Regions from separate parts of the Peribacillus sp. TH16 genome, predicted to be linked through region 2. Evidence: riboswitches for the same ligand, from Rfam matches in the RefSeq annotation. Region 2 holds a riboswitch; each other region holds the start of a gene.

What was found. A riboswitch is a leader RNA that binds a small molecule or an ion and turns the genes downstream of it on or off. The one in region 2 is predicted to bind cyclic di-GMP.
Region 1: linked by a shared signal. The riboswitch ahead of JFV29_RS26485 (anti-repressor SinI family protein) and the one ahead of JFV29_RS19825 (anti-repressor SinI family protein) in region 2 are both predicted to bind cyclic di-GMP.
Region 3: linked by a shared signal. The riboswitch ahead of JFV29_RS30740 (anti-repressor SinI family protein) and the one ahead of JFV29_RS19825 (anti-repressor SinI family protein) in region 2 are both predicted to bind cyclic di-GMP.

Annotation. Positions count from the first base shown of each region.
Region 1 covers NZ_JAEKEM010000009.1:2,562,717-2,572,885, reverse strand. The annotation lists gene flgL (flagellar hook-associated protein FlgL) at 1-711, shown strand, start outside; gene JFV29_RS26530 (DUF6470 family protein) at 762-1,340, shown strand; gene fliW (flagellar assembly protein FliW) at 1,349-1,792, shown strand; gene csrA (carbon storage regulator CsrA) at 1,792-2,025, shown strand; gene JFV29_RS26515 (flagellin N-terminal helical domain-containing protein) at 2,163-2,987, shown strand; gene flaG (flagellar protein FlaG) at 3,313-3,675, shown strand; gene JFV29_RS26505 (flagellar hook-associated protein 2) at 3,691-5,205, shown strand; gene fliS (flagellar export chaperone FliS) at 5,232-5,633, shown strand; gene JFV29_RS26495 (flagellar protein FliT) at 5,633-5,974, shown strand; gene hpf (ribosome hibernation-promoting factor, HPF/YfiA family) at 6,230-6,787, shown strand; cyclic di-GMP riboswitch class I at 7,661-7,747, shown strand; gene JFV29_RS26485 (anti-repressor SinI family protein) at 7,784-7,924, shown strand; gene JFV29_RS26480 (helix-turn-helix domain-containing protein) at 8,074-8,397, opposite strand; gene secA (preprotein translocase subunit SecA) at 8,838-10,169, shown strand, end outside.
Region 2 covers NZ_JAEKEM010000009.1:1,188,247-1,198,415, reverse strand. The annotation lists gene JFV29_RS19845 (aldolase) at 1-719, shown strand, start outside; gene JFV29_RS19840 (lasso peptide biosynthesis PqqD family chaperone) at 713-1,018, shown strand; gene JFV29_RS19835 (lasso peptide biosynthesis B2 protein) at 1,050-1,532, shown strand; gene JFV29_RS19830 (ABC transporter ATP-binding protein) at 1,809-3,608, shown strand; cyclic di-GMP riboswitch class I at 3,946-4,026, shown strand; cyclic di-GMP riboswitch class I at 4,148-4,214, shown strand; cyclic di-GMP riboswitch class I at 4,352-4,433, shown strand; gene JFV29_RS19825 (anti-repressor SinI family protein) at 4,454-4,591, shown strand; gene JFV29_RS19820 (hypothetical protein) at 5,262-5,399, shown strand; gene JFV29_RS19815 (hypothetical protein) at 5,698-5,841, shown strand; gene JFV29_RS19810 (VanZ family protein) at 5,838-6,365, shown strand; gene JFV29_RS19805 (hypothetical protein) at 6,485-6,943, shown strand; gene tagU (polyisoprenyl-teichoic acid--peptidoglycan teichoic acid transferase TagU) at 7,403-8,332, opposite strand; gene JFV29_RS19795 (hypothetical protein) at 8,487-9,275, shown strand; gene JFV29_RS19790 (GntR family transcriptional regulator) at 9,279-9,656, shown strand; gene JFV29_RS19785 (ATP-binding cassette domain-containing protein) at 9,656-10,169, shown strand, end outside.
Region 3 covers NZ_JAEKEM010000009.1:1,863,281-1,873,449, reverse strand. The annotation lists gene brnQ (branched-chain amino acid transport system II carrier protein) at 1-352, opposite strand, end outside; gene JFV29_RS23050 (hypothetical protein) at 724-1,263, shown strand; gene JFV29_RS31800 (DUF6980 family protein) at 1,441-1,647, shown strand; gene JFV29_RS31260 (hypothetical protein) at 1,890-2,015, opposite strand; partial or broken gene JFV29_RS23045 (DinB family protein) at 2,131-2,352, opposite strand; partial or broken gene JFV29_RS23040 (DinB family protein) at 2,395-2,691, shown strand; gene JFV29_RS23035 (ketoacyl-ACP synthase III) at 2,906-3,889, shown strand; gene hmpA (NO-inducible flavohemoprotein) at 4,211-5,431, shown strand; gene JFV29_RS23020 (VOC family protein) at 5,894-6,310, shown strand; gene JFV29_RS23015 (LacI family DNA-binding transcriptional regulator) at 6,468-7,484, shown strand; gene JFV29_RS23010 (YybH family protein) at 7,580-7,972, opposite strand; gene JFV29_RS30740 (anti-repressor SinI family protein) at 8,274-8,402, opposite strand; cyclic di-GMP riboswitch class I at 8,421-8,507, opposite strand; gene JFV29_RS23005 (DinB family protein) at 8,744-9,262, shown strand; gene JFV29_RS23000 (VOC family protein) at 9,573-10,067, shown strand.

The DNA.
Region 1 (10,169 bases), 1.4 Mb from region 2:
AATCAAATCCAGCAGTATACAAGTAACATCTCGGAGGCAACTAACTGGATTGATAGTACAGATGATGCCATTAGTGAAGCAGTTTCCGTTCTGCAAAGGATTCGTGAGTTAACCGTTCAAGGTAGTAATGGAACCTATGATGGAGAACAGTTTGAAAGTGTATCAGAAGAAATTAAGCAATTAAAAGAACATCTCGTAAGTATAGGTGATACCCAGATTGGTGGGAAATATATTTTTAACGGTCAGAATACGAATGTGAAACCATCTTCCGTTAAAGATGGTGATGGGAATATATTGTACGGCACAGGAGCTATTAATCTTGAAGTGTTTTCTGGGATTACTATTCAGATTAATACAGACGGATCCAAGCTTTTTGGAGATGCGCTTGCTATTGGCGGCAGCATTGATCAAACGATCGATGCACTTGAAAACGGCGGTGACGCTAGTAGCACACTGGAAGGAATTGACGAAACTATCAATACATTCTTAGCTATGCAAGCTCAGGTTGGTGCCAGGCAGAATCGAATTGAATTGATGACGGACCGCCTAAAGCAGCAGGAAGTTTTTGCTACAGAAATCCTTTCGAAAAATGAGGATGTCGATATCGAAAAGGCGATAATGGATTTAACGACCCAGGAAAGTATTCATAGTGCTGCATTAAGTGTTGGAGCAAGAATCATCCAACCGAGTTTACTAGATTTTCTTCGCTAAGCTATTCCTAAATGGGTAGCTTTTTTTCTATAAGGAGAGGAGCGATAAGGATGCAAATGCCACAAATACAATTGCAGTCTTCCTCAATGAAGATTGGATTGAATATAGACCAACCTGTACAGGAAATTGAACAGAAGGCAGCGGACCAATCAATTGAACAGCCGAGAGCAATCTTAGAAATTCAGATAACCCCAGGGAAGCTAACGATTGATCAAACAAAAGCGAGAGAAGATATGGATTTGAAAAGCCTATCCAAGCGAGTTGAGGAATTTGCACAGCAGGGCTATCAGGATTGGCTGGCAGGTATGGCAAGAAGGTCACAGCAGGGCACAGAGTTGAGACATATTGAAAACGGAGGTAATGCAATCGCGGTTCAGGCGAAGCGAAACAGCAAGGGGCCAGAAAAGCAATTCAATCTCGGCTGGATTCCCTCTCATTTCAGTGTTCAGCTGGACTATCAACCGGCTCAGGTAGAAATTGAAGCAACCCCTCAAAAACCGATCATCGATGTGCAGGTTAATAAGCCAAACCATACATACACGCCAGGTAATGTAGAAGTGGAAGTTTTACAAGAAAATTCGCTGGATATAGATTTCATTAATTTGTTTCCAGATGAGATAGGTGAGTGAAAACATATATGAATAGACAAACAAAATTTCATGGCGAAATAGAGATAGCACAAGAAAACATTTATACATTTGAAAGCGGGATACCAGGGTTTTTAGACGAAAAACAGTTTTGTTTGCTAGCTTTGGAGGAAACACCATTTGTCGTTCTGCAATCTCTAACAACAAAAGAGGTTGCTTTTATTATTTTGAACCCTTTTGATATTTTTCATGATTATGAAGTGAAGCTTTCTGATGAGGTACTATCTACTTTGCAAATAGAAGCAGAAAAGGAGGTTATTACGTTCGTCATTTTAACAATCCACGAACCTTTCAAGAAAACGACCGCTAATCTTCAAGCACCTATCATTTTAAATAGCTCTAAAAAAACAGGAAAGCAGTTTATCATGAATGGAAGTGGCTACATGACTAAGCATCTTCTTATTGAACCTTCAGTAGAACAGGAGGAAAAATAATGCTTGTTCTAACTAGAAAATCTAATGAATCGATCATGATAGGTAATGATATTGAAATTACGGTCTTAGCTATAGAAGGCGAACAGATCAAACTTGGTATCAATGCTCCAAAAAATGTGGAGATTCATCGAAAAGAAATCTATCTATCAATTCAGCAAGAAAATAATGAAGCTACTAAAACAGAAACCAGTATTCTGGAAAATTTATATGAACATTTCAAGAAAAAATCTTAAAATCTCTAAATATGTTTCTACGCACGTCGATATTATACATACAACGTTAAGTAGTGAAATAGACGGGAGTCTTATTCACTATTCATCGTAAAAAACCACATGGATGTGGGAACTTAAAACTCAAGGAGGAAACAAAAATGATTATTAATCACAATATCGCAGCTCTAAACACACACCGTCAATTATCAAGTGCAACAAATGCACAATCTAAATCAATGGAGAAACTTGCTTCAGGTCTTCGCATCAACCGTGCAGGTGACGACGCAGCAGGTCTTGCTATTTCTGAAAAAATGCGTGGGCAAATTCGTGGTCTTGACCAAGCTTCTCGTAACGCCCAAGATGGTATCTCTTTAATTCAAACAGCTGAGGGAGGACTTAATGAAGTACATTCTATCCTTCAACGTCAGCGTGAATTAGCAGTTCAAGCATCAAATGACACAAATGTAGATGCAGATCGTAAAGCTTTACAAGATGAATTTGCACAACTTTCTTCAGAAATAGAGCGTATTAAAGACAATACGACTTTCAACACAAAAAAATTGCTGGACGGTTCAGACGCAAACGGTAAAATTCAAGTTGGCGCTGATGCAGGTCAAACAATTGACATCGACCTAACTACTGTAGGTGTTGATTTATCTGCTGCTCACACTGCTGTTGCTGCATTAGATATATCAACTCAAGCAGGTGCTGATGCTGCTGTTACTGCTGTACAGGCTCAAATAGAATCTGTTTCTTCAGGTCGTTCATATCTAGGAGCAGTTCAAAACCGTTTGGAGCATACAATCAATAATCTAAATAATGCTTCAGAAAACTTAACTGCTGCTGAGTCTCGTGTACGTGACGTTGATATGGCAAAAGAAATGATGAACCAAACTAAGAATTCAATTCTTTCTCAAGCAGCTCAAGCAATGTTGGCTCAAGCTAATCAACAACCACAGGGTGTTCTTCAGTTATTACGTTAATTTTTACTCTACAGTTTAGAAAAAAAGGACTCTAGAATTTTTCTAGAGTCTTTTTTCGTTTCTAAGGAAATTAAATTGCTAAAGTATTATTTAATAGTCCATATTAAACTCGCTAAGGTAGAATCCTTTTTCATAGAGAGTTAGTAAAAGAATAATTATCGAAGAATACAGAAAGTCATAGGTATAATCAAAGTTTCCAAGGTTTTAAATAGATGCTTACTAAATAAATCCCGTATATCTTACTTCTTAAGAAATGTTGAAAGCCTAAATATAAAATAGTAATTACCGATATAAAAAATAAAGATAATACATTGGGGGCATTAAGATGCTGGAGAGTTTATCCACGAATATTCTTTCCTCACAACTTAGAACAGCAATTTCAGATGGAATTAGTTCCTACTATCAGAGAGAAATAAATACAGTTACCTATTCAGAACAAAGTGCGGAATCTAATATTGAGCCTTCAAAAGAAAGGGTTCAAGATGTAGTTGATAGTTTAAACACCTTTCTGAATCCAACACATACGGCAGTTCGTTTTGAATATCATGAAAAATTGAATGAGTATTATGTCAAGGTTGTGGATGACGTAACCAATGAAACGATTCGGGAAATCCCACCAAAGAAGCTTTTAGACTTTTATGCAGCGATGACCGAGTTCGTCGGTATTATGGTAGATGAAAAAGTATAGGTAGGTGATGTTACGATGGTAAGAATTAACGGTTTAGCGAGTGGGATGGATATTGACGCGCTTGTTAGCAGTATGATGCAGGCTGCACGTGTTCCTTTGGATACGCTAGAACAAAAGAAACAAAATGCTGAATGGCAGCGAGATGATTATCGTGAGATCAATAAGTTATTGTTGGAACTGGATACCCTTATTAAAGATGGAGTGGGGATGCAAAAATCCTTTATTAAGAAAACAGTGTCAGTTTCTGATCCTAATGCAATCTCAGTAAAGAATATCAATTCAACGGTTGATTTTTCTGGGACTTTGACAGTAGGAAAATTAGCTTCAGCAGCAACTATGCTCAGTAATGGGGCAGTGGGAGTTGAAAAAGCAACAGATATCATTCCTGAAGCGTATATAGGACAGGAAATAAAAATTGAAACGATTAATAAGGACGGTTCTTTAAATACCTTTACAACAAAAATTGAAGATACTGATACGTTAAATAGTTTAATATCAAAAATTAATGCTAATTCAGGTGTTACCGCTTTTTATGATCAGAACACGAAACAGATTTCATTTACGGCGAAAAACACGGGGGCAGTTCCAGATGGATTAACAAGAGAAGATGGAACGAGTGTTACTGCAGAAATTGGTTTGAGTGGTACACTCTTTACGGATCTCCTAAATTTAGATGAAAATAATATAGTTGCTGTTGGAGCGAGTAGAGGAACGGCCGGTCAAAATGCAACCTTAAATTATAACGGTCTGGATATTGAACGTTCCGCCAACACATTCACCATTAACGGTGTTGAAATTACTCTTAAACAGGGGAATACGGGTCCGGTAACCTTTTCGTCTACCTCAGATGTAGACGCAGTTCTAGATACTGTTACCCAATTCGTTGACAAGTACAATGAGATTATCGCTAACATCAAAACGAAGACAGATGAAACAAAGTACCGTGCATACCAACCGTTGACCACGGCACAAAGGAAAGACATGACTGAGGATGAAATTAAACTGTGGGAAACGAAGGCAAAGAGTGGGACACTTCGGGGAGATTCTATGTTGACGGGTCTCCTTACGAAAATGCGGACCTCGCTATATACCTCTGTTGGTGGAAGCAACTCCGTCAACTCATTAAGTGAAATTGGAATAACTACTACAAGTAACTATCTTGAAGGTGGTAAGTTAACCATTAACGAAGAAAAACTGCGTGCTGCTATTTCAGAGGATCCAAACAAAATTTATGATTTGTTTATGAAATCAGGAGAAACAACTGGTGAAATGGGATTGGCCAAAAGGTTGAGGGCTGATATCAAAGCGACGATGACTAATATCCAAGATAAAGCAGGTAAAGCGACTTCTGTTAATAATTCAAGTTTCACGATTGGAAAACTCTTAAATAGCTACAATACGAAAATAGATAGTTGGCAAGACAAGCTGAAGGCTTTAGAAACCCGCTATTATAATCAATTCACAGCCATGGAGAAAGCGATTTCGAAAGCGAATAGTCAAAGCAGCAGCCTATCTCAGTATTTCAGCTAAGCAATTTTAGAAAGGAAGTTTGAATGATGGCAATCAATAATCCCTACCAATCTTATCAACAAAATTCGGTGAATACTGCCTCTCCAGGTGAACTTACGTTAATGCTTTATAATGGATGCCTTAAGTTTATTACATTGGGCAAAAAAGCAATTGCGGAAAAAAACTTTCAAGAAAAAAACACGAATTTAATTAAAGCGCAAAAAATCATTCAGGAGCTAATGGTCACATTAAAAATGGATTTGGCTATATCCAAGGAATTAATGTCCCTTTATGATTATTTGAATCGACGCTTGATTGAAGCCAACATTAAAAGTGATCTGGATATTTTAGAAGAGGTTGAAGGGTTTGTCATGGAATTTCGCGATACATGGAAGGAAGCTATTCAGTTGAACCGCCAGAAGCAATTTGCCAATAGTGGTCAAGCATAATGGGAGCTATTCAACATTTTTATGAGGCAACGAACCAATTACTTTCGACGTTGGAAAATGAGCAGGATCGGGACCGGAAAATTGAAAAGGTTGAGGCCTTGCTTGAGGAGCGGGAGAAGTTGATGGCAGGGATTCAACCGCCTTTTTCTGATTCTGAACAGGATTTAGGGAAGAAGTTAATCGAACTCAACGAAAAAGTTTCACAACTTCTAGAAGAACAAAAAGTAGAAATCCAACGCGATATTAAACAGCTAAGTCTCAAAAAAGAATCTACTAATAAATATGTGAACCCTTATCAATCATTATCCACAGATGGCGTGTTCTACGATAAAAGAAATTAGATATTAATCAGCCGTTTTAATTGCAAACAGTTTTAATGTTAATTGTTTTTAAATTTTCTGTAAATATTAAGGGCTTAATTTTTTCTTTATAGCTTTGTATTTGTTATAATAAAGCTAGGGCAGACATCAACCCTTTCCTAACCTTCCGACAATTGTTTCATAATCTCGACATATTTCATGATGTGTTTCTAAAGGAAACCGGAGGGGTATTGTAGAATCTAACTGTATAGTCTTAATTTAAGGAGGACTCACTTTATGAATTACAACGTACGCGGTGAAAACATTGAGGTAACTCCAGCAATTCGAGAATACGTCGAAAAGAAAATTGGCAAGTTAGAACGATATTTTAACAATACACCAGATGCAAATGTGTTAGTGAATTTGAAAGTTAACAATAATACATCCAAGGTCGAAGTGACGATTCCTATGCAGAATTTGGTTCTTCGCGCTGAAGAGGAAAATGCGGATATGTATGCTGCTATTGACTTGATTAATGACAAGCTTGAACGCCAAATTCGTAAACATAAAACGAAAGTCAATCGTAAATTCCGTAACAACTTATCTACAACTCCTGAGGCGTTCGCCTTTAATACGGAAATTGATGAAGTGGTGGATGAATTTGAAGATGATACTGATATTGAAGTAGTCCGCAATAAGCGCTTTGATTTGAAGCCAATGGATAGTGAAGAAGCGATTCTGCAAATGAATATGCTTGGTCACAGTTTCTTCGTTTACACCAATGCGGATACAAATACAACGAACGTTGTGTACCGTCGTAAAGATGGGCGCTACGGATTAATTGAACCTAGTTAATATGAATCTATAAACAAAAGCACAACCCAGACTATGGGTTGTGCTTTTTAAATTTTACTCCATCCATTGCAATGTTCATTTGGGCTAAGGAGTTCTATAAGCTCTGGAAAAATAACCACCGATTTCAACCATAGAAGTCAATGGTTGTTTATATTTCCTTCCTTTTTCCTTAATGATCTTTCGGCAATTTGATAAGTGTTTTGATAATGTGATAATAAGTAAAATCCATCTGTTGAAAACAAGGTATCAAATAGTATCGATTAATTGGTTGGCTCCTGGGAATTTCATTGTTCTCTAAAAAACACAATGAAGTATGGAATGTATTGTATTTTCTTTAAAAAGAACATTTTCCGTTCTTTAATAAGATAAATAGGTACTTATACCTATTTAAATAACCCCTCCTATTGCACTATACTCAGATTAAAGTTCTTTAAAAAGAACAATAATTTATTTATGTAAAATGATTTGATTATGGTGCAGAGGAGTTGGATTTTTGTATCAGAAAAATTGCTATACATGTCATAGAGCGTCTTTTAGCAGTGCAGAATATGGAGGTTGGCTTTGTCCGACCTATGCGGTGAGGACTTGTCTGCGCAAAAAGCCTTTGATGCACTTATTATGGAAAGAATTAATATGCCCCATCGTTTGAATAAGAAGGGCAATGTTTATAATTTTATAAAAAAACGAACGTGAATCATTTGAACCATCTTGTTTTGTACATGAAATAGACAAAAAATATCATGGATTTCTTGATTTTGTAATATTTTGTCGATAAAAAGTTGTGCATTGTGGTAATTTAGCGACATAAAGTAGCAATATTTGGAGCAAATATTCGCTATAATAACTTAATAAATATAGTTTTTGTAATAATTTCCCTGACAAAGGCAAGCTCAGCGAAAGATGAGGGCGCAAAGGCACAGGCCTAAGTTTGCTTAATGCTAAGATGGCTGGTCTGCCTGAAATACATACAAGTAGTATTTTAGGAGGATAAAAGAGGTGGTTAACGTGGAAGTGGATCAAGAATGGGTGAAGTTGATTTCAGAAGCTAGGAAATTGGGTTTTAAGAAAGAAGAAATTAGTGCTTTTTTAAAAAAAGAGAATCTAAATGTGCCACTAGAGCAGAACAATGAAAACTAAGAACCAAAAAGGAATGAAAAAAACATCCCTATAAACAGTTGATTTACAACATAGCTGCTTATAGGGATTATTTTATTTTCTGAAATTCTATCAATACTAGTTTGATAGAGCAGTACTATTTATGTTTGTGAAGATAGTTTAGAATTCATCTATTCTTGTTTATCTTTTCTCCATTTATTAAACTCAATGAACTCTCTGAATTGTTGTTTTGAAACGCCAGAATTCATAGCTTCCTCAACAATTTTCATCCAGTCAGTGTCCAAGGATTCCTTATTTGGTGCATCGTAAAGAAGGGCATCTACAGGAATGTTAAGTACAGCAGAGATTTTTTCGAGAAATTGAATAGAAGGATTCGTTTGTAAGTTACGCTCGAGCGAACTTAAGTATGACTTTGCTACTCCGGCTTTATCGGCTAGTTCAGTCATTGACATTTTCTTTTCTTCTCGCAGTTTTTTTACACGTTCACCAATCAACAATACCACCTCGAAACATGTTCTATTTATCTTCGATTTATAAGTTTTAAACCCACATAAAATCACAGGAATAGGAAGCCTGAAAAGCTAGATTGCTTCAACTGACTATCAGTCATAGAGGGACCAAAAATTTCTATTGATAGAAGGTTGTGCTTACTTCGCATTTTCGTTTGTCTTGTTAAGGACTCATGTGAAAAGTGGGGAGTGTGTAATGTACTTTTGCTACTTCCCTCTATTTTAACAGTTTTACCCCTCTTTTATCCAATGTTTTTCGTAAGAACTGAATTCAGGTCCATAGACATAGAGTGACATGAAGTTGTACCTCTAGAATAGAAGTGTTAAAATTAAGCTTGGATTAGTATTAACAGAAGGTGTGTTTCTTCTTACTTATATGAATGTGTTATTGAATGATCATTACCATAATAGAGGAGCGTTATTGAATGCTTAATATATTAAATAAAGTTTTTGATCCGAATAAGCGAGAAATTAAGCGTCTGGAAAAAGTCGCTGATCAGGTCGAAGCGCTGGCTGATGAGACAGCTGCGTTATCGGATGAGCAGTTGCGCGCCAAAACAGAGGAGTTTAAGGAGCGTTATCAAAACGGGGAAACCGTGGATGATTTGCTTGTTGAAGCTTTTGCGGTTGCGCGTGAAGGGGCAAAACGAGCTCTTGGTTTGTATCCTTACCGTGTTCAAATCATGGGTGGGGCATCACTTCATGATGGAAACATCTCTGAGATGAAAACGGGGGAAGGTAAAACATTAACATCAACCATGCCGGTTTATTTAAACGCGCTTACTGGTAAAGGTGTGCATGTCGTGACTGTCAATGAATACTTGGCGCACCGTGATGCAACTGAGATGGGTGTATTGTATGATTTCCTGGGTTTGACTGTTGGGTTGAATTTGAACAGTCATTCTAAAGAAGAAAAACAAGCTGCCTACAATGCTGACATTACTTATAGCACGAATAATGAGTTAGGCTTTGATTACTTGCGTGACAATATGGTTTTGTATAAAGAACAAATGGTACAGCGCCCGTTGCATTTTGCTGTCATCGATGAAGTCGATTCGATTTTGATTGATGAAGCGAGAACGCCATTGATTATTTCTGGTTCAGCGCAAAAATCGGCACAGCTTTACATCCAAGCAAATGCGTTTGTGAGGACGTTACAAAAAGAAACGGACTATACGTATGATGAAAAAACAAAAGGTGTTCAGCTGACCGAAGAAGGTATGAACCGTGCTGAAAGAGCATTTAATATCGATAACTTGTTCGATATCAACCATGTTACCTTAAACCATCATATTAATCAGGCTTTGAAGGCGCATGTTTCCATGCATTTGGATGTGGATTATGTTGTTCAAGATGGCGAGATTGTCATCGTCGATCAATTCACTGGCCGTTTAATGAAGGGCCGTCGTTATAGTGAAGGTCTTCATCAGGCAATTGAAGCAAAAGAGGGCCTTGAAATTCAAAATGAAAGCATGACTCTTGCAACCATCACGTTCCAAAACTATTTCCGGATGTACGAAAAACTTTCTGGTATGACAGGTACAGCTAAGACAGAGGAAGAGGAATTTCGGAATATCTATAATATGAATGTTATTGCGATTCCAACAAACCGGAATATTGTTCGTGATGACCGCGCCGATCTTATTTACGCGTCAACGGATGGGAAATTCCGCGCTGTTGTGGAAGACATCGCTGAGCGTTATACAAAAGGACAGCCAGTGCTTGTTGGTACTGTTGCCATTGAAACGTCTGAAGTC
Region 2 (10,169 bases):
TTGCCATATTTAAGATTCAAGAAGGAAAGAAAATTACCGTTTCACCTATATCAAATTCTGATGAGGATCAAATTCGACTATATATTCTTGGAACATGTATGGGGATTATCTTACTTCAGAAAAAAGTGATACCTTTACATGGAAGTGCAGTAAATATCAATGGGAAGGCATATGCGTTCGTTGGTGATTCAGGAGCTGGAAAATCAACACTTGCTGCCGCTTTTTTAAAAGAAGGATTTCAGCTTTTAAGTGATGATATTCTGCCAATTTCTCTTTCAAAAGAAAATATACCCTTTATAACACCCACATACCCTCAACAAAAACTTTGGCAAGAAAGTTTGAATGCATTTGGAATGGATAATCTAGATTACCAGCCTTTGTTTGAAAGGGAAACAAAATACGCAATTCCAATTACCTCTAGCTTTTCAAATGAACCCTTACCTCTAGTAGGTGTGTTTGAATTAGTAAAAACAGAACATGGAGAAGTTACCATTCAAAAACTAAATCAATTAGAACGATTCCGAACTTTGTATTATCATACTTATCGAAATTTTCTGGTTCCCCGGTTAGGCTTGATGGAGTGGCATTTTACTGAATCAGTCAATATTGTAAAAAAAATTCAAATGTATCAATTACAACGACCTAACACAGGTTTTACAGTAAATCATCTTGTATCTCAAATATTAGAAAATATAAACGAGGAGGATTCTTTATTTTGAAAACACAACAAATTACGTTAGAAAAAGCAATTGTACAAAGAGAGGGTAACATCTCAAGTGACATGGATGGAGAAAAAGTGATGTTAAGTGTTCAAAAAGGAAAGTATTATAATTTAGGTGAATTGGGTGGAGAAATATGGGATCTAATGAAGGAGCCCATTACGATACATGAGTTAGTTACAACATTACAGTCTCAATATGATGTAGCTCAAACCGAGTGTGAGGAACAAGTCACGGACTTTATAAATCAATTGTTAGAGCACGGCCTAGTTAAAATAGAAGATAGAATCAATTCCTAGTATCATGAATTTCTAGCTCTAGGAGGAAACAATGAATATCATAAAGAAAGCTCGTATTTTTCTTCGATTGAATTATAAAACAAAGCTGCTGCTTATTGAGGCCTTTTTACATTTAGGTAGAGCCCGTTTTCTTAAGAGTATCTCATTTTCAAAAGTTGCTCCTTCACTAGGTGAACAAATGAAAGAGACATCATATACCTCCAATTCATCGAATAAAGTGGTTTTAGCCAGTATATCGCGAGCTATTCATATAATGAGCCGCTATACTTTTTGGGAAAGCCAATGCCTAGTAAAGGCAATGGCTGGTATGAAAATGCTGGAGAAAAGAAATATTGATTGTACTCTTTATTTAGGGACAGCTAAAGATGAGAATGGAGAACTCATTGCACATGCTTGGCTACGTAGCGGTCCTTTTTATATAACCGGTGCTGAAGTGATGGATAGGTTCACGGTCGTTTCTAAGTTCGCTAAAGAGAACAATGTTGAAAAGCTGGAAGAACAAGAATCTAGTTAACGTTCTCGATACCTATGTTAACAAGGGGAACGTTTAACTAGATTTCCTCCAGAAACGGTTGTTAATAATAGAAAGTATATAAAGAAACAAATCTCTATTTCTACGAATCACCAACCCCATTCTTATTCTATTATATCCATTAGGTAGAAGTGTTTATAAACCTACAATGTGCCCCAATACCTTTCCTTCAAATGTCGTAATTCAGCAATATGGCAAAATGCTATGTAGACATTCGGGATAAAAAAGAAACAAGCTCTGTGATAGGAGGATATGATTTTGAAGCATCTCTTGCATTTTACCAAGCGGATACATGATTATTCTGGGAAAATTCTATATATCAATCTTATTTGTATGATTTTAATAGGTTTATTAGAGAGTGTAGGAATTTTCTTATTAATCCCGTTGATTGGATTGACCGGTATTTTAGATATTAGTACAGAGGAAGTTCCTTTTTTAAGTTGGGTTAATGAATTATTCATAGGAATTCCTGAAACGATTAGTCTAATATTGATACTGGGAGTTTACGTGTTATTAATGGTTGGACAAAGTATTTTTAAGCGGAATCAAACAATCTTAGGAGTGAAAATCCAACAAGGTTTTATTAGACATTTAAGAGATGAGGCCTATGGAAGCTTGTTGCAAGTAAATTGGGGATTTTACCTGAAAAAGAGAAAATCTGATATCATCAACATCATGACAAATGAAACATTCAATGTTAGTGTGGGAATTAATTTATTCTTACAGTTTTTATCTTCTCTTATTTTTACTTTCATTCAAATCTGTATAGCGCTTTATTTATCTGTTACTATGACTAGTTTTATAATCGTTTTTGGATTGATCCTAATCTTCTTCTCCAGGAAATTTATCAAAAAGTCTCAGTCTTTAGGAAAAGAAACTTTTCAACTAACACAAACATATTTAGCGGGTATTACGGATCACCTTAATGGAATGAAGGATATCAAAAGTAATTCATTAGAAGATTCTCATTTGAGTTGGTTTCTTTCCTTAACTGAAAAAATGGAAAAAAACAGAATTAAGTTAACTACATTAAATACAACTTCTCAAATGATCTTCAAGGTTGTTTCTGCATTTTTAATTGCGATTTTTGTCTTTTTTTCGATAAAGATGTTCATGGCCCAGCCAGCACAATTAATGCTGATAATGGTTATTTTTTCAAGGTTATGGCCAAGGTTTACAAGTATCCAATCTAATTTAGAGCAAATAGGATCTACTCTTCCATCTTTTAAGGCATTGTTAGATTTACAAAATGAATGTAGGAAAGCAAGAGAGTTATATAATTCAGATTATAAAAATATTAAATCTATTGAAATTAAACATGGGCTAGATTGTCGTAATGTCTACTTTAGGTATAATCAAAATGAAAGTACGTATGCACTTAAAAATATAAATGTTCACATACCTTCTAACCGTATGACGGCTATCGTAGGCAGATCAGGAGCCGGAAAAAGTACTTTAATTGATCTTTTAATGGGATTAAATCAACCTGATCGGGGCGAGGTCAGTATTGATGATATCCCACTTACTAGTGATCACTTATTATCACTAAGGAAATCGATTAGTTATATACCTCAGGATCCGTTTCTATTTAATGCAACTATACGGGAAAATTTGATGATTATTGACCCTAATGCAAGCGATGAATCCATTTGGGAGTCTTTAGAGTTCGCTGCAGCTGATGATTTCGTCAGTAAGCTTCCACAAGGTCTAGACACGCTCATTGGTGACCGTGGAGTTCGACTGTCAGGAGGAGAAAGACAGCGACTTGTACTGGCTCGAGCCATATTACGTAAACCATCTATCCTTGTCTTAGATGAGGCAACAAGTGCATTAGATACGGAAAATGAAGCGAAGATCCAAGCCGCTATCGAAAGATTAAAAGGAACCATGACCATTATTGTAATTGCTCATCGGTTATCGACGATTCGTAATGCGGATCAAGTATTGGTAATGGATCAGGGGGAAATCATTCAAGTCGGTGAATATAACCAACTAGCGAGTGAAAAAAGAGGAATGTTTAGCAATTTACTAGGTATCCAAATAGAATCAAGTGTGTAACCTTAAAGTTTAAGAGCAGTCCGCTTGTCAGCCCATTTATAATGGTCTGTTAAGCGGACTGCTCTTTTTAGTGAAGACTAAAACAAAAATGTGCAAAAGATAGGTATTGAATACGAGTAAGACTAATGATTCACATGGAAAATATTGTAGGGAAAAGACGATAAATATTATTAAACACATGATAACCTTTTATGTATAATTAACCTTATTAGCGTATTAAAGCGGAAGTTTTCAAAAAATATTAAAGGTGAATATCGACTTATATAACGGTAAAGCAACAAGCCTAATGTCTACAAAAAGGAAAAGTCGGAATGGCTTCTTCAAAGTATTAATTTATTCTTGAGAAGGGCAAAACCTATTGAAAAGTAGGGACGCAAAATTACAGGTCTAAGGCAATGCAAAGTCGGTGAGCACTTAAGATTTTTAAGAAGACATTTAAATTACTTACTAATTGAAATTTTGTAGGAAATTGTAATAAAGTAATTAATAGTTACCTATTAACAATTGTTAACTTATTAAGTATAATTAATCTCAATCTAAAAATTGATAAGTAAAGGCGCAAAACCACAGGTCTAAGGTATTTGCTAGGATGGCTGGGTTACCTTAAAAAGGATGAAATGAATTTATACATTAATTCAAATGAGAGAAATCTGGACACCCATTAAAGGCTTTCAGATAATGGAAGTTTCTTTATCATGGTTTTTAACCACCATCGTAAGAAGATTATGTGAAATTTTCAATACTCTTGAGAAGGGCAAACCTATTGAAAAGTAGGGACGCAAAATTACAGGTCTAAGGCTATGCTAAGACGGCTGTGTTACCACAAATAGGGTGAAAAAGAAGATATGCAGAAAAAAATGGATGCAGAATGGATTAATTTAATTTTGGAAGCAAAAAGTGTAGGGGTTTCCATTCAAGAAGTGCGAGAGTTTATTCAGAATGAACAGAACTTGAATAATCAACCCCATAAGAATTGGAAGTAGGAAAACAAAAAGATATTTAGATACTATGAAGGGCTGTTATTCAGCCTTTTTTTTATGAACTGGATTCTACTGTTTTCTTTCTTATAACTTAAAATCTTGCGGATGAAGCGATCTGCTATCAACAAAATTAGTCTTTTGCGCGAGCTGATATCTAAGAGTTTCTAATAGATTAGCACAATATATTGTTAGTTCCCTATAGTATTGTTCGGAAATTGTAAGTACCAATATTTCTATAGAATATTCGGATATAATTAGATATTTTTCCTGACTAAAATGTTCCGGCTCTAAGACTTTTCAACAAGTAGTAAAATATTTAATGAAAAATTAGGATAATAAGTATATAGTACTATTGTAAGCGTTTTCTTATTGGATTAATATGAAGAAGGTAGTGAGTACAAAGAAGTGGTATTATTTTAAATAAAAAGAGAAGATAATTCTTTTTGTGATACATAATAGGGTAATTGGTATATTGGAATATTTTGAATTAATGTATTTTGTATGATTTATAGTAGACTAGAAAGTGACGAATAGATATAAATGCCCAACAAAGAAACAGTGAATAAAACAGTTAATATTTTTGTATATTTGACGATACTACAATATAAAGAAAAAGCTAAAAGGGCTTCGCGAAGGCGATGTCAAGCTGCCATCAAAATACAAGGAGAATTTGATGACAAAAAATAAATATATTACGTTCGAGGAAGTTTATGAAAAGAAAGAAAGAAGCAAGAAAATTTTTATTGGGTCTTATATTACTATTACTTTAATCTTGATTTCTTTATTGACTTTTTTTCTTGGTCGATCATAAGGGTGTTTATCAAATAGGGCTGAGAGATCAGTCCTTTTTGATTTCTTTTTCTTTTGTTTTTTACACCTAATGAACTACATATTTTCAGCTGATGATATTAATAATCCGTCAGTTATGAACTTTTTGTGATCATTCTATTAATATTTCTTTAAAAATTCTGATTTTACCCTTTTTGAATTTATTTCCGCTTGCCAATACACTTTTTATATGTGATTATCAATTAAAAGAGCTATATTCCTTATTTTAGAAAAATAGGTTTAGTACAACTGTTTTACATAGTGGCTCTATTCAAATTGGAGTGGATATTCTAATGGATTTTATTGATATATTAATAGATACGTATACAAAAGGCGAGTTTCAGCAGGATGTTACAGTAAATGATCTTGTGGAAGATCTTAAGGAAAAACTAAGCGGTATCATTGAGGAACATGATAGAATATGATCCGTAAGTTCCGTAAGTGGTTAATCCCAGCTTTGTTCGTTTTATGGGCCATGTTAATCTTCTTTTTTTCCTCACAGACGTATGAGGAGCAAAGGATTTCTCCCTTTTTAGGACAGTTAAATACCCCGTTTTTGTATGAAAAACTCGGTGGTATTTCATTTATGTATGGTGGGCTTGAGGTGAGTGTTCATACAGCTGGAGTGGCTGGATTTTTGGAGTTTTTTATTCGAAAGGGTGCCCATCTTATTATCTTTTTTGTGTTCGGTTTTTTGACGATTAGTGTTTGGCGCACTTTTGTAAAAAACGGCGTTATTTCGTCTTTAGGTGCTCTTTTGTGTGTCCTTTTTTATGCTAGTGCGGACGAACTGCATCAAAAATTCACAGGTGGACGTACCCCCTTGTGGCAGGATGTTATGCTTGATACATTTGGTGGATTACTAGGTATTTTATGCTTTCTTATAATAAATCGACGGCGAAAGCGTCATTCAATGATTTCCCTTTATATTTCAACTCCTTATAAATAAGAAATCTCCCCTGAAACCGTACCCATACAATACTTAAGAAGTATGTCTAATAACATGCTTCTTTTTTATCGTTTATCCCATATATATTATAGCAATGACCTTTGTGAAGGTGATGAAAGATGAAAAGACAAAATAAGAGTCCAAAAGGAATATTGGCAAGTATGCTCCTAGTTTTAGCTGTAGGAGGTTGTATCTTTTTTCTTTGGCCGAGTGGCCCTGTACGCTTGGTGGAGGATTTTTATGAGTATGAGAGTGGGGCGGAGTTCGGGAAATCATGGGATTTATTAAGTTCTGAAATGAAGCTGCGGTTCCCGAATCGAGGTGATTATGTGCAAAATCGGGCCCATGTTTTTATGTCGCATATGGAAGTGGAAACCTTTCAGTATGATGTAGGGCGATCAAAGAAAGTGAAGAACTGGAGCCTGGCTAAGGATGGAAAAGTGCATAAAACTGCCTATATGATTCCTGTAACACAGGTCTTCGATTCTCGCTTTGGCGTGTTTACAATAGAACAGGATTGCTATGTGGTAAAGGAAAAAGACGAATGGCGTTTGTTATGGGATTATCGTTTTGAATAGATTCCTCTCCTTTTTCGAGGTTTAAGATTCTTTTAATTATTGAAAATGGAGAGGGTATATACCTAGGAAATCAACAGTTTTCCTTCTCATGAAACATATTTCATTTTAGAGCGATCACTGATGGCTTTCAGAATAAACATTTTGTCCTGTTTGCTTAGCATTGTCCAACTACCTGCCTTGATTTTCATACAATTCACTCCTTTTATGATTGTTATAGAATATGAAGGATATTTAACATAATTTCGTGTCCAAAGAATAATAGTGTCTAGTGATAAAAAAGGTTCAAGTAGAAGAAAGGAATATTCAACTCATACTAGATTATACCGTCTTTTTGCGCCTAATAAACAACAAAGATTCCAACAAATCTCTACAATTGATGTCCGTTTTTTGTCAGAATATTGGACGAAGAAAATGAAAAAGCTGTCTGGATGCGGGTCCAGACAGCTTTTTTATTATTTATTATTTTATGGCTAAATGTTCTTTTAATTCGGTTTGAACTTTTTCTTGTTCTTCTTCCGACACAATATAATAGTAGATTCCGTCGATTTTCGTTCCAGTGCCATTAATGGATGATTCGGAAATGTCTTTGCTTGCGGCCCGGTAGTTCTTTTGGATGTCCATCATGTCATCAAACGTCAAATTTGTCTGAATATTTTTACTTAGTGCACCGAAAACTTCATCGTATTTCGTCAAGGATGAAATGCTTGCGCCTTCCTTGATAACAGCCTCGATAATGGAGCGTTGTCTGGATTGACGGCCAAAATCACCATTCGGATCATCATGTCTCATTCGTGCATAACTTAGCGCATCTTTCCCATTAAGGGTAAGCGTACCTTTTGCGAAATGAACACCATCAGAGCTGAAGTCCAAATTATTTTGCACAGTCACACCGCCGACAGCGTCAACGATATCCTTAAAGCCTTCCATATTGATCTTCATATAGTAGTCAATCGGAATATCGAGGAAGTTCTCGACAGTATCCATTGACATTGCCGCGCCGCCAAATGCATACGCGTGGTTGATTTTATCCTGTGTACCGTGTCCGACAATCTCGGTGCGTGTATCACGCGGGATGCTCAGCATTTTAACCGATTTCTTTTGTGGATTAACGGTTAAGACGATCATTGTATCAGAACGGCCTCTGTCGCCATCTCGTTCATCGACACCGAGCATGAGTATAGAAAAGGGCTCCTGATCTGATAGGGCAAGGTCCTTAGTTCGTTTATCCGTGTTACGGTCTATGGGCGTATGCATCGTTTCTACAGTTTTTGTTAGGGCATTCCATACGGAGAAGGCAAAGGCCCCACCGCCTAATATAATAAGAAGGACGACAATTCCGACTACTTTCAGCCATGTCCGTTTCTTTTTCTTCTTTTTTTCGTTTCTCATATCTTACTTCCTTCCTCGTTTTGTAATCACTTAGTCTATTATATTTAATTTCAGTTTAAAAGAATAGTTTATTTTGTTATTTTATAATACCTTTGACAATTTTTGGTGTTACTGTGTACTATGTAACTAACACAGTGGTGAAGGGGTTGAGAAGTTGAATTCATTTAAAGGTTTAATGAAAAAGGAGTGGCTGATTGGGAAAAATGCTCTGCTCTGGCTGTTGGTTGTACAGGGGGGGTTAGTGTTTATTTCTTTTTTAGCATCCAGGTATTGGGAAGTTGCAGGTCTTTTTTATATGTGCACATGGTTGATCATGATTATGCAACCGTTTATTATGGTCTCTCTGATTTTTGGATGTTTGAATTCTGACGGGAAGACACAGTTATGGATTTACAATCCTCAGTCGTCGGCAATTTTGCTTGGAAGTAAATTATTGACGAGTGTTCTGTTTCAAATGGTTTCGATTATTTTTTCCTCCTGTCTTATTTTTGTGGCATCGACGATACCGGTGAGTTATTTTCAGGCAGACTTTCAGGTGGAAAATAAGTTGGGAATAATGGGCTTACTTAAGATAGACGCGTTTATGTTAACAGTTAGTATTTTAATTGCCGTGTTTTTACTGTTTTTATGGGTGGTATATCATGCGCTCGCCCGGTTTCATTCTATTAAACATCTTCGTTGGCTGTTTGTTTCTGTTCTATGTTTAGGGATAATTATGCTTCGGGATAGTATTGTGAATACGGCCTTTTATCAGAAGCTAGATGAAATATGGTTAATACCTGCGATGAGTGGTTCTTCAATGAATATGTCTGAATTCAAGTTGGAGCTTTATCTAGAAGGCGGGGGGAATATTTCACTTTTAACAAGCGGGTTGGATGTTATTGGATTAGTGCTATTGTTTCTCGCGGCATGTTGGCTGCTAGACCGAAAGATTGAGGTGTGATTGATGTCAGAGGATTTTCATGCATCAAAACCAATTTATTTACAAGTAGCCGATCGAATTTGTTATTCGATTGTGCGTGGCGAGATAAAAAGCGGCGAAAAACTGCCATCTGTTCGCGAAATGGCTGTTGAGATGGGGGTCAATCCGAATACGATTCAGCGTACTTACGCCGAGATTGAGAGGGATGGAATTGTGGAGACGAGAAGGGGGCAAGGTACATTCGTTAAAAATGATCCGGAGTTGATTGCTTCACTGCGTACCCGGATTCAAACAGAAGTTATTGAAACGTTCGTTGAAAACATGAAAGAAATCGGCTTGTCCAGAACAGAAATGTTGGCAGCAGTACAACAATTTTTGATGAAGCAGGGGGAAGCAGAATGATAATTGAACTGCGTGAAATAACGAAAAAGTATGGAAGCGTCGTTGCCCTGGATAATGTTTCGCTCACGTTTGAAGTGGGGAAGATTTACGGGGTGTTAGGAGCGAATGGAAGCGGTAAGTCGACCTTGCTCAAGCTGATTGCTGGTCTGGCGAAACCGGATCATGGTGTTGTGACGGTCGAAGGAGTGGCGGTGAGCAGGAGGATTGCCTCGGCAGTCTCTTATCTAACTGAGATTGATTTTTTCTATCCTAATTTTACGGTGGGTCAGTATATTGATTTTCATGCATCGCAGTTTGCTGATTTTAATCGGGATAAGGCAATCGAAATGCTGGCATTCATGAAGTTGGATGTCCGGAAGAAGGTACGCTCGCTGTCGAAAGGTAATCGGGGTCGGCTTAAATTAGTGCTCGCTCTGTCACGGGATGCTCCGGTCGTGCTATTAGATGAACCATTTTCAGGGTTGGATGTTATGGTCCGCGAGTCGATTGTACGTAGTTTGCTGTCTTATATCG
Region 3 (10,169 bases), 680 kb from region 2:
CGGGTAAGAATGGTTTTACACCTATCTCAAAAGAAACGTTTCCTGTTCTAGGCATTGCGAATAATGGACCGATTGCTAAGTAAAGAACGGTTGTGAATACAATCCCAAACACAGGATGTACGCGGCTTGCTAATGATTGTAAATCATCTTTTCCAGAAAAACCAAGTGCCAACACACCTAGTAACGGTAATCCAACCCCTGTTACTAAAAACCCAGCATTAGCAGTCCAGATATTCATTCCTGCTGATTGACCAAGCATCGGCGGGAAAATTAAATTTCCTGCCCCAAAGAATAGCGCGAATAACATGAAACCAATCACTACTATAAATGAAGATGGTACTTTATTAGACAAATTAAAACCTCCATGATAACTAAATTTTACTATTTTTAAAAAATATTAAATTTTCTAAAAATTAAACACGAACAAAATTAATAAGACGTATCGTATTATAACCAGATAATTTTAATATTTCAATATAAAATTTAATTTTTATTATATACCCTATTGACTAGATAGTCTACGTTGATTCCATATAGGAATTAGTTGACAGTATTTTATAACCGAGAGCGGCATAATTTTTTCCTAATAATAATAAAACATTTAAAATAGGAGGTGAGTATATGCTTGATTTTCTAGATGGATATCGAAAGTTTGAGCGAGAGAATGTATTAGGAATTGATGCTAAAATAGAATAAAGAGAACGATTTCAAAGGGGGATAAGATTGAAAATAAAGATATTTTTTTCGTTTTTAATTTGTATAGCATTTTTAATTGGTTGTTCAAAAGAACAAACATTTGAAGATTTCTTTCACAAATCGATAGATGAAATGCACTTAGGGGAAAAGGATTATTCTTATTCGCTCGTTCATAAGCAAATGAATGTGTTGCATGAAGATGATGCCATTGCAGTATTTAAAGAAAATAATGCACAAGGGGAACAAATATTTATTGCTTACTTTGAAAAAGAAAATGATAAATGGGAATGGAAACAAACAAGAGGAGCAGGATGGAATACACCTGTTAAATGGTCTTCAATGAACCAAGTTCCATACATTTATTCAGGAGCAATTAGTGATAATTCTATTTCTGAAATATATGCAGGTGATGAACCAGCGAAAATCATCAAGGTCGAAGGTGATAAACGGTTTTGGTATGCCATCAGTGATGTCAAAGATATAGAAGTAAAGGTAGTAAAAAAAGATGGTGCTGAAGAAATCATTGAAGAAATCGACCAAGAGCTTTTAAAGGAATGGGATAAGTAAAGTGGGATATATAAAATAAACATACGACTTACTTCAACTAACGGGTGTAATCATTCTTTAAAGAGATATGATGAAATGCACTTTTACTTATGTAACAAACAGGGCGGTTAGTTGAATAAAGTTTGATAATATAATATAAAAAACAAACTAAGTGTGGATTACCTAAGGAGAATTTGAATGAAAAAACATTGCTGTGATGATATGGCATATCACGCGAATTTCAAATGTGAGATACACGAAAACCCATTTGAATGTCCAGATAAACTTGTAATCTATTATGAAAAAGATAATGAGTACGGGTTGATAATTCACGATGGTGGTTCATCATCTGTCGAAATTTTGTTTTGCCCGTGGTGTAGTAAAAAGTTATCAGAAGGAAAATAATCAGTTGAAACCCTTGTTGAATTAGTTGGTGCTCTACTTGAATAACAGAGCAGGGTTCGTTTATAAATCCTATTCCAAATGGTTTGAAACCTGTGAATTAACGAGTATTCGTGAGCATTATCGTATTAAACTGAGGGAGTTTAAGAAATACTGGAGTTTTAAACACTGGAAGATAAATTCCAATAAAAGCGTAAATTAAAGGCAGGAAACAACTTCCTGCCAATGATCATTATTTGGTGTGGTTACTTCCTTTTTTGACTTTTCAATTTGTTCATTTCAAGTTCTGCAGCATATTCTTCTTGTGATTTTCCTTGCTTTTGACTTTCAGATTGAATTTTTTTGAATTTATTATCATTTAGATTAGGCATATAAACACCTCCTTTGAACATAAGTATTTTGTACAAACTTATGAGTATTATTCGATGATTCGCTATAAGAGGAGTAGTTGGGGATAATTCCCTTAAATGATTTACCGGAAAATTATTTATCAGTAGACCCCATTGCTTCATTCATACTTTTGCCTGAGAGTATGTCAAACCATGCGTAATCTGTGAGATAAATGTGAGACAACACCTTTGATACAGAAGAAAAACCACTTTGAATTTCCTGATGATAAATTTCCTGTGGAAGTTCTTTTAAACGATCAATTATAACTCCATATGCCCACACGTGGTAGTTGTACATTTTTAATACGGGTTGTGTCAATTTAATTCCCCTCCATTTTCATAAGTTATTTCGTGTTAAACAATTGATGCGGATCAATTAAGAAAAGAGGTGGAAACGAAAAGTATTGAGGAAATGAAAAAAATATTTCTAGACTTATCTGAGCGAAACAAAGCACTTCTGAACAGTCAAAAAGATTTTGAAAAATTGATTGTGGTGGATAATCCATATGCTGGGTTGCTTGAAACTTCTATTTCTGAATCGGTACTACACGTTGTTACTCACGGATCATATCACCGTGGCAATATAGCTACCATGCTGCGTCAAATGGGGCACACCTCAGTGATGCAAGATTTTGGACTTTACCTATATTCTAAATAGTACAGAGTAGCTCAAGCACAAAATCCTCTTTAAATGGAAAAGTTCTTTCACTAACGAGTGCTCTACTTCAATAAGGGAGTGGCGTGGCAACTCTTTTTCTTATGGGGCTAAAGGTTAAGGGTAGTTGCATAAGATTTTTTTACTTTATAATTAGTACCAGGTATTAATATCAGTTATAAAATTGATGCAATTCATAACACGAGGTGGCTATTTTATGTTCAAATCCAAAGCACGTATTACTGCGATAGGTTCTTATGTTCCAGAAAAAAGGTTAACAAATAAGGACTTAGAAAAAATGATTGAAACCAATGATGAATGGATTGTTAAACGTACTGGTATTAAAGAACGAAGAATTTCACATGAAGAAGAGTTTACTAGTGATATAAGTTATAAAGCTGTAAAGGATTTAATGGAACGGTATGATAAATCAGTCGAAGATGTTGATATGATTATTGTCTGTACCTTTTCACCTGATTTCAACACACCAAGTGTAGCTTCTTTAGTCCAAGCAAAGCTAGGTATTAAGAATACTGGAGCTATTGATTTAAACGCTGCTTGTGCAGGATTTACTTATGGGTTGCATGTAGCTAATGGATTAGTAACATCTGGTTTAAACAAGAAAGTTCTTGTTATTGGAGCTGATACTTTATCTAAACTTATGGACTATGAAGATCGAGCCACTTGTATTTTATTTGGAGATGGTGGAGGAGCAGTTCTTGTAGAATATGATGAACAACAACCAAGTTTTATTTCTTCACATTTATATTCGGAAGGAGCAGGCGGAAAACATTTATATAGTACAAACCTATCGACACGTATAAATGGTGAAGACTTGAATAATAGTGGCAACCTTGTACAAAATGGACGTGAGGTTTATAAATGGGCTGTTACTACTGTTCCAAAAGGAATGCAAACTGTGATGATGAATACTGAATTTCATTTGAATGATGTTGATTGGTTTGTTCCGCATAGTGCAAATTTAAGAATGATTGAGTCAATATGTGATAGAAGTGGTTTTCCAATTGAGCGTACATTATATAGCTTAGTGGAGTATGGAAATACTTCCTCAGCATCAATACCATTAGCTTTAGATAAAGGAGTAAGTGAAGGAAAGCTCAGTAATGGTGAGAAGATTTTATTATATGGTTTCGGTGGTGGATTAGCACAAGCAGGATTGCTCATCAATTGGACTCTATAACGCTTTTTTTCTTCAACTAATCGATGCTTTACTTAAAAATCAAGAGCTACTGATCAGCAGTTTATTTTCTTGTTGAGCTAATGGAGCCCATTTAATTTAACAAGGATACTAAACAAAGACATCGTACTATTAGGTATGGTGTCTTTGAATTATCTTAAGGGAATTTCAAAATCTCCAAATGGGCGGAAGAACGCCTTTAGTAAGAAGTTTGGGTTGGTTAGTGATAAGTTGAATGTGGCCAAAATATCATGTTTACTCCTATATTTAGCGGGAATGCTATTTACAGTAAATATCCCTGAAATTTGAGGAGGACATTTTAACATGCTTGATGCTAAGACCATAGAAATCGTTCAGTCAACAGCACCTGTTCTCAAGGAACATAGTAAACCAATAGGAAAGAGATTTTATGAATTACTATTTTCAAAAGCGCCTGATTTGTATAACCTTTTTAACCAAACCAACCAAAAAAGAGGAATTCAACAGGAGGCCTTGGGGTATGCTGTCTATGCTGCAGGTGAACATATTACGAACCTTGAAGCGATAAAACCTGTAATTAAAAGAGTTACTGAGAAACATCGTGCCATAGGGGTAAAGCCTGAACAGTATCCGGTTGTAGGTGAAACGTTGCTTCAAGCAGTTAAAGATGTGTTGGGTGACGCAGCCACAGATGAAATCATAGAGGCATGGGGAAAGGCATATGGCTATATTGCAAATGCCTTTATTGATATTGAAAAAAACCTCTATGAGGAAACAGAACATCAGCCTGGTGGATGGGAAGGATACCGAAGCTTCAATATCGATAAAAAGATAAAAGAAAGTGATGCGGTAACCTCCTTTTACCTAAAGCCTACAGACGGAAAACCCATTGCCTCCTATCATGCTGGGCAATACCTAACACTAAAGGCGGAAATTCCTGGCGAGAAATATACGCATATACGCCATTACAGTCTTTCGGATTCACCTGGTAAGGATTACTACCGAATCAGTGTTAAACGTGAAGATGCCCATGGGGATGCTCCATCTGGAATTGTATCAAACTATTTACATAGACAGCTGCAAGTTGGAGATACGCTGCAATTTTCTGCTCCTGCAGGTGACTTCGAACTTGATAACACAGATTTACCTGTCGTTCTAATTAGTGGCGGTATTGGAATTACACCATTGCTTAGCATGTTAAATACCATTATAGAAAAGCAACCACAACGTCAGGTTACGTTTATCCATGCAACAAGCAACAGCCAAACACATGCTTTTAAAGAGCATCTGCAACAAATTGTGAATGATCATCAACATATAAAATCAATTGTCGTCTATGGTGCACCAACAGAAGCCGATCGGACCTCTGGCCATTTTGATAAAGAAGGATACGTGGGTTTAGACTTCCTGCAATCTATCGTTCCATCAAAAGAAAGTGAATTTTATTTCTGCGGACCTATTCCTTTTATGGAAGCAATCAATGAGGCCCTAAGTAAATGGAGTGTATCGAAAGACCATATTCATTATGAAGTATTTAGTCCACTCGCTATTTTAGGAGAAAAATAAGTAAATTAAATTTGTGAATAAAAAGGATCTTTGATTGAAGGTCCTTTTTTCATGGATAATAAGAAGAAAGGGAAGTCTTGAAATACTATTTATTAATTACACAAGAAGGAGAAAGGATTATGAAGAATAACGAAAGCGATCTCCCGACAGGATTAGCTAAACCTGCACAACGAGCACTCGCTGGAGGTGGGTACTTGTAACTTGAGCAGTTTACTAAGCTAAGTGAAGCAGAGGTCTTGCAGCTACATGGTATGGGAGCTAAAGCATCGGAGCAAATTCGTCGTGCTCTTTCTGAGAAAGGATTAGCGTTCGCCAACGGTTCTTGAAAAACCTTTGTTGTACATATTACATTAGGATGAGAGGTACTGCGGTATCTCCTTTTTTTGTTGCGAGCAGGATTATCGAAAAAAGCAACGAATAGTAGGGTAATGAACATAAAATAAACGAGTGAGGGTGAATTTGATGGGAGTTCAAGCGGAAAAGATCTTTGTTAACTTGCCTGTTAAAGATTTGAATGCCTCAATAGAATTTTTCACAAAAGTTGGCTTTGAGTTTAACGAGCAAATGACCAATGAAAATGCAACGTGTGTGGTTATCAGTGAATCTATATATGTCATGTTATTGGTTGAAGATTACTTTAAAACGTTTACCAAGAGAGAAATCCCGGATTCAGCAAAAAGTACGGAAGCTATTGTGGCATTATCGGTTAAAAGTAAGGAAGAAGTGGATGAGATTGTGAATAAAGCCCTGGATGCTGGTGGAAAGCCTTTTAATGAAGCCATTGATCATGGGTTCATGTACGGTTGGAGTTTTCAGGATATAGATGGACATCTTTGGGAGATATTTTACATGGATGAAAGCGGATTTAATCAAAATTAAATCTATTTCAAGACACAATCCTTCACTAAGGACTGTGTCTTTTTTTGAAGTTCAGTGTCGTACCTGAGTCAACATGATTGCCTGCTTGTTAAAGTATAAAATAACAATTTATACTTATGATACAATATAAGGGAAAATGTAAAGGCGGGTACAAAAAGTGACGACAATTTACGATATTGCAAAAAAAGCGAATGTTTCACCGATGACTGTATCGAGAGTTATTAATAATAAAGGAAATATCAGTGAAAAGACTAGAGAAAAAGTAGAAGCTGTTATAAAAGAGTTAAACTATATACCAAATTCAGCTGCTCAAAGTTTGAATATTAAAAAAACCAAGTTACTTTCATTAATCATAACTGACATCACTAACCCCTTTTTTACAAAGGTTGCAAGAGGCGCTGCGGATAAGGCTAATCAAATGGGATATCAGCTTATTTTATGTAATACAGATGAAAACTACGAAAAAGAAAGTGAGTATATCAATGCATTAATTTCTAAAAGGGTAGATGGCGTAATTATTGCTCCAACAGGTGATCAATCGACCAAAAACTTAAAGAAACTTATTAAAAACAGAATCCCATTTACATTAATAGATAGGCAAATTGAAGATGTTTCGTGTGATAGAGTACTTGGAGATAACTATGAAGGGACAAAATTGCTTCTTCAGCATTTAATTGATTATGGTCATCAAAGAATAGCGATGGTTCATGGCCCACTTACGATTTCCACTTCGAAAGAGCGGTATCAGGCGTATATTGAAACGTTAAAAATTAATGATTTAAAGATAGATCCCGCTTTCCTAGTAGAGACTCATTATAAACAAGAAAAGCGATGGAATGGAATCGCTCATTTGGTTAATGTTTCTCCTGCTGATCGTCCAACAGCGATTTTTGCAGCGAATAACTTCATTGCCATTAAAATTATAAAAAGTTTACGAGAAAAAAAGATTAAAGTTCCAGAAGACATAGCTGTCGTTTGCTTTGACGATTTAGAATTATTTTCAGACTTTGATCCTTTTTTGACTGTATCTTCGCAGCCTGCTTATGACTTCGGATATTTAGGAACACAATTAGTGATTGAAAGAGTAGATGAAGTCGGTCCAGCTGATTATCGAACAATAAATTTAAAGCCTGAATTGGTAATCAGAAAATCATCTGGAACTCCTATAAAATAATAGGAGTTTTTCTCTGCTGCGGAGATTAATACAAATGAAAAAACCACCTAAAAGAAGGTGAGCCTTTTCTATTTATTCAAATATCTGTACATGACTTATTCAAGTAATTCAGCACCGTAAGAATTATCAATTATGCAACGCCAGGTACCTGTCGAATCCTTTTTAAAAACATAGGTAGCCATTCTTTCCATTGAGAATACCGAATCAGTCTTTTGATTGGCACTCAGAAGGGCTTTTGCTACAACTAATGCCGTATCACCTGTTTCGATTATTGCCATCTTTTCTTGATTAACAATTAAACTATGATTAAAATAATCAGCGATAGCAACGAATGCCCGACGTATTTCTTCTTTTCCTTTAGCTAACGTTCCAGGTTTTACAACTAATGTAGCATCCTCTGAATAGAAATCCATTAATTGATCGAAATCCTCATTATTTATTGCTCGGTCTGCATTCTTTATTACTAGTTCTAACTCATGAGTTTGCATATTTGCCCTCCTATCCGATAGGTAATTTATAGGGATTCCAATTTACCCCTTAGTGAAGAATATTCGACTGTCTTGTTGAGGAATCCTTCTCTTGGCCAAATAAGAAAAATCAACTTCATTACTATAAAGCCATTTTTGAAGGGCAATCTGCCTATAGGGTAGCAATGAAAATAATTACCGTAGCAAACCATCCTAGTTATTACAGCTAAAGGTGAATTATTAGCTTTTCTATTTTGATAAAGTAAAGAAATAGAAAAAAGGCGTTAATGTGTAAAAAATGTGTCAGGCAGCAAGCATAGGCCTATTGTCTACCTTCTAATAAAAATCCCCTAATTTCCTCTAACGGTATTTCTACATTGATAGCCATTTGAATGAGTTCAATCCATTCTGTATCTAATTCTTTTACTCTGTCATTTGTCTGAAGTAACATTACCTATTCCTCCGTTGAAGAGGTAGCCCAGCTATCATAGTCAATCTGACCTTAGACCTGTTAGCTTTGCGTCCTAACCTTTCGATTAGTTTGCCGTTTTCTCATTTTATTATAGTTATATATTACTATCTAGATAGTGCTAATGTTGTCGTAAATTGTAGAAATGTAATTATTATTCTTTAAAAACAAATTGTTAATTCGATTGGGAGACCTGTTGAATGACAATAAAGATATTTAATGGGGAATAAAACTATTATATTTAATATGATTTTTTGTATTAAAGAAGGAACCATCCATTTTTAATAGAATGTAAGACTTTGATTAAGAGGAGGATGATCAGTTTGGAGAGAAGAGCTTTACTGGTATCTCGATTTCCAGAATATGAAGAAGAAATTGGCGGATGGCTATGGTGTTTAGAAGATGTTCGCCGTACTCTTTTAACAGAATTAACTGGAATCAGCCAAGGGATCCTTGATACAAAAATGGATGAAAGACAAACGATTGGCTCGCTGTTATATCACATTGCATTGGTCGAGGCAGATTGGTTATATGAAGAGGTTCTTGTTACTGAATGGGATTCTGAAATACGCTCGTTGTTTCCGTTAGAATGCCGTTCTGAGGAGGGCTCTTTAACCCATATTGAGGGACAAACTGTAGAAGAACATGTTAACCGACTTAATAAGGTACGTGAAGTGTTTCTTTCCCACTTTCGTTCAATGGATCTAACAGATTGGCGTAAACCGAGGGTTCTTGAACAATATGACGTCACACCTGAGTGGGTTGTGTACCATTTGATTGAACATGAATCACATCATAGGGGGCAGATTTTCCAATTGCTAAGCAAATTACGGAATGATTAAGATGTTAAAGAGTGGGAACTTTTTATCCATCTTTAACTAACTGATTGGCTCCAGTTAATTATCAAACCCACTAAGCGGTGGCTTGTTTATGAACATTAGCACATTATTCCGCATTACCAGCTATTTCAAGTGGTGTAGTTATTCCATTAAAGGGCGCCTTTATGAAAAAAAGAAGGTGTCCTTTTTGAATGGGACCATATTCTTGAATAACGGATAACTCTAAGATAACTGCAACTTCAGCTTTAGACTTAGCGGAAATAAAAACATCCTTTTTTGTTAAGACTTAGAGAATATATGGAGGTGCTTTAAAATGGGTATAAGAAAAATCACAACAAACTTGTGGTTTGATACACAAGCAGAAGAGGCGGCTAAATTTTACGCTTCTATCTTTAAAAATTCCAAGATTGGAAGAATCACTCACTATGGAAAAGAGGGGCATGAAATCCACGGGATATTAGAAGGAACAGTAATGACCGTGGAATTCCAACTGGAGGGCCAGGAATTCGTAGCATTAAATGGCGGTCCGCAATTCAAATTTACAGAGGCAATATCATTTATAGTCAATTGCGAGTCACAAGCAGAATTGGACTATTTTTGGGACAAACTCTCCGAAGGCGGAGACGAGAAGGCACAAGTGTGCGGTTGGCTGAAAGATAAGTATGGTGTTTCGTGGCAAATTATTCCTACGGCCCTAACTGAGATGCTAAGCGACCACGATCCAGAAAAATCAGCAAGAGTTATGAATGCAATGCTCCAAATGAAAAAAATTGACATCAAAACATTAAAGCAAGCGTATGAGGGATAAGATTACATTGTTTGAGGTATTAAAAATGAATTTCTTTGTTGTCACTTTACAAGACCATTTAATAAAAAGCTTGATTAAAAACCTGTATAAATGTATACAGGT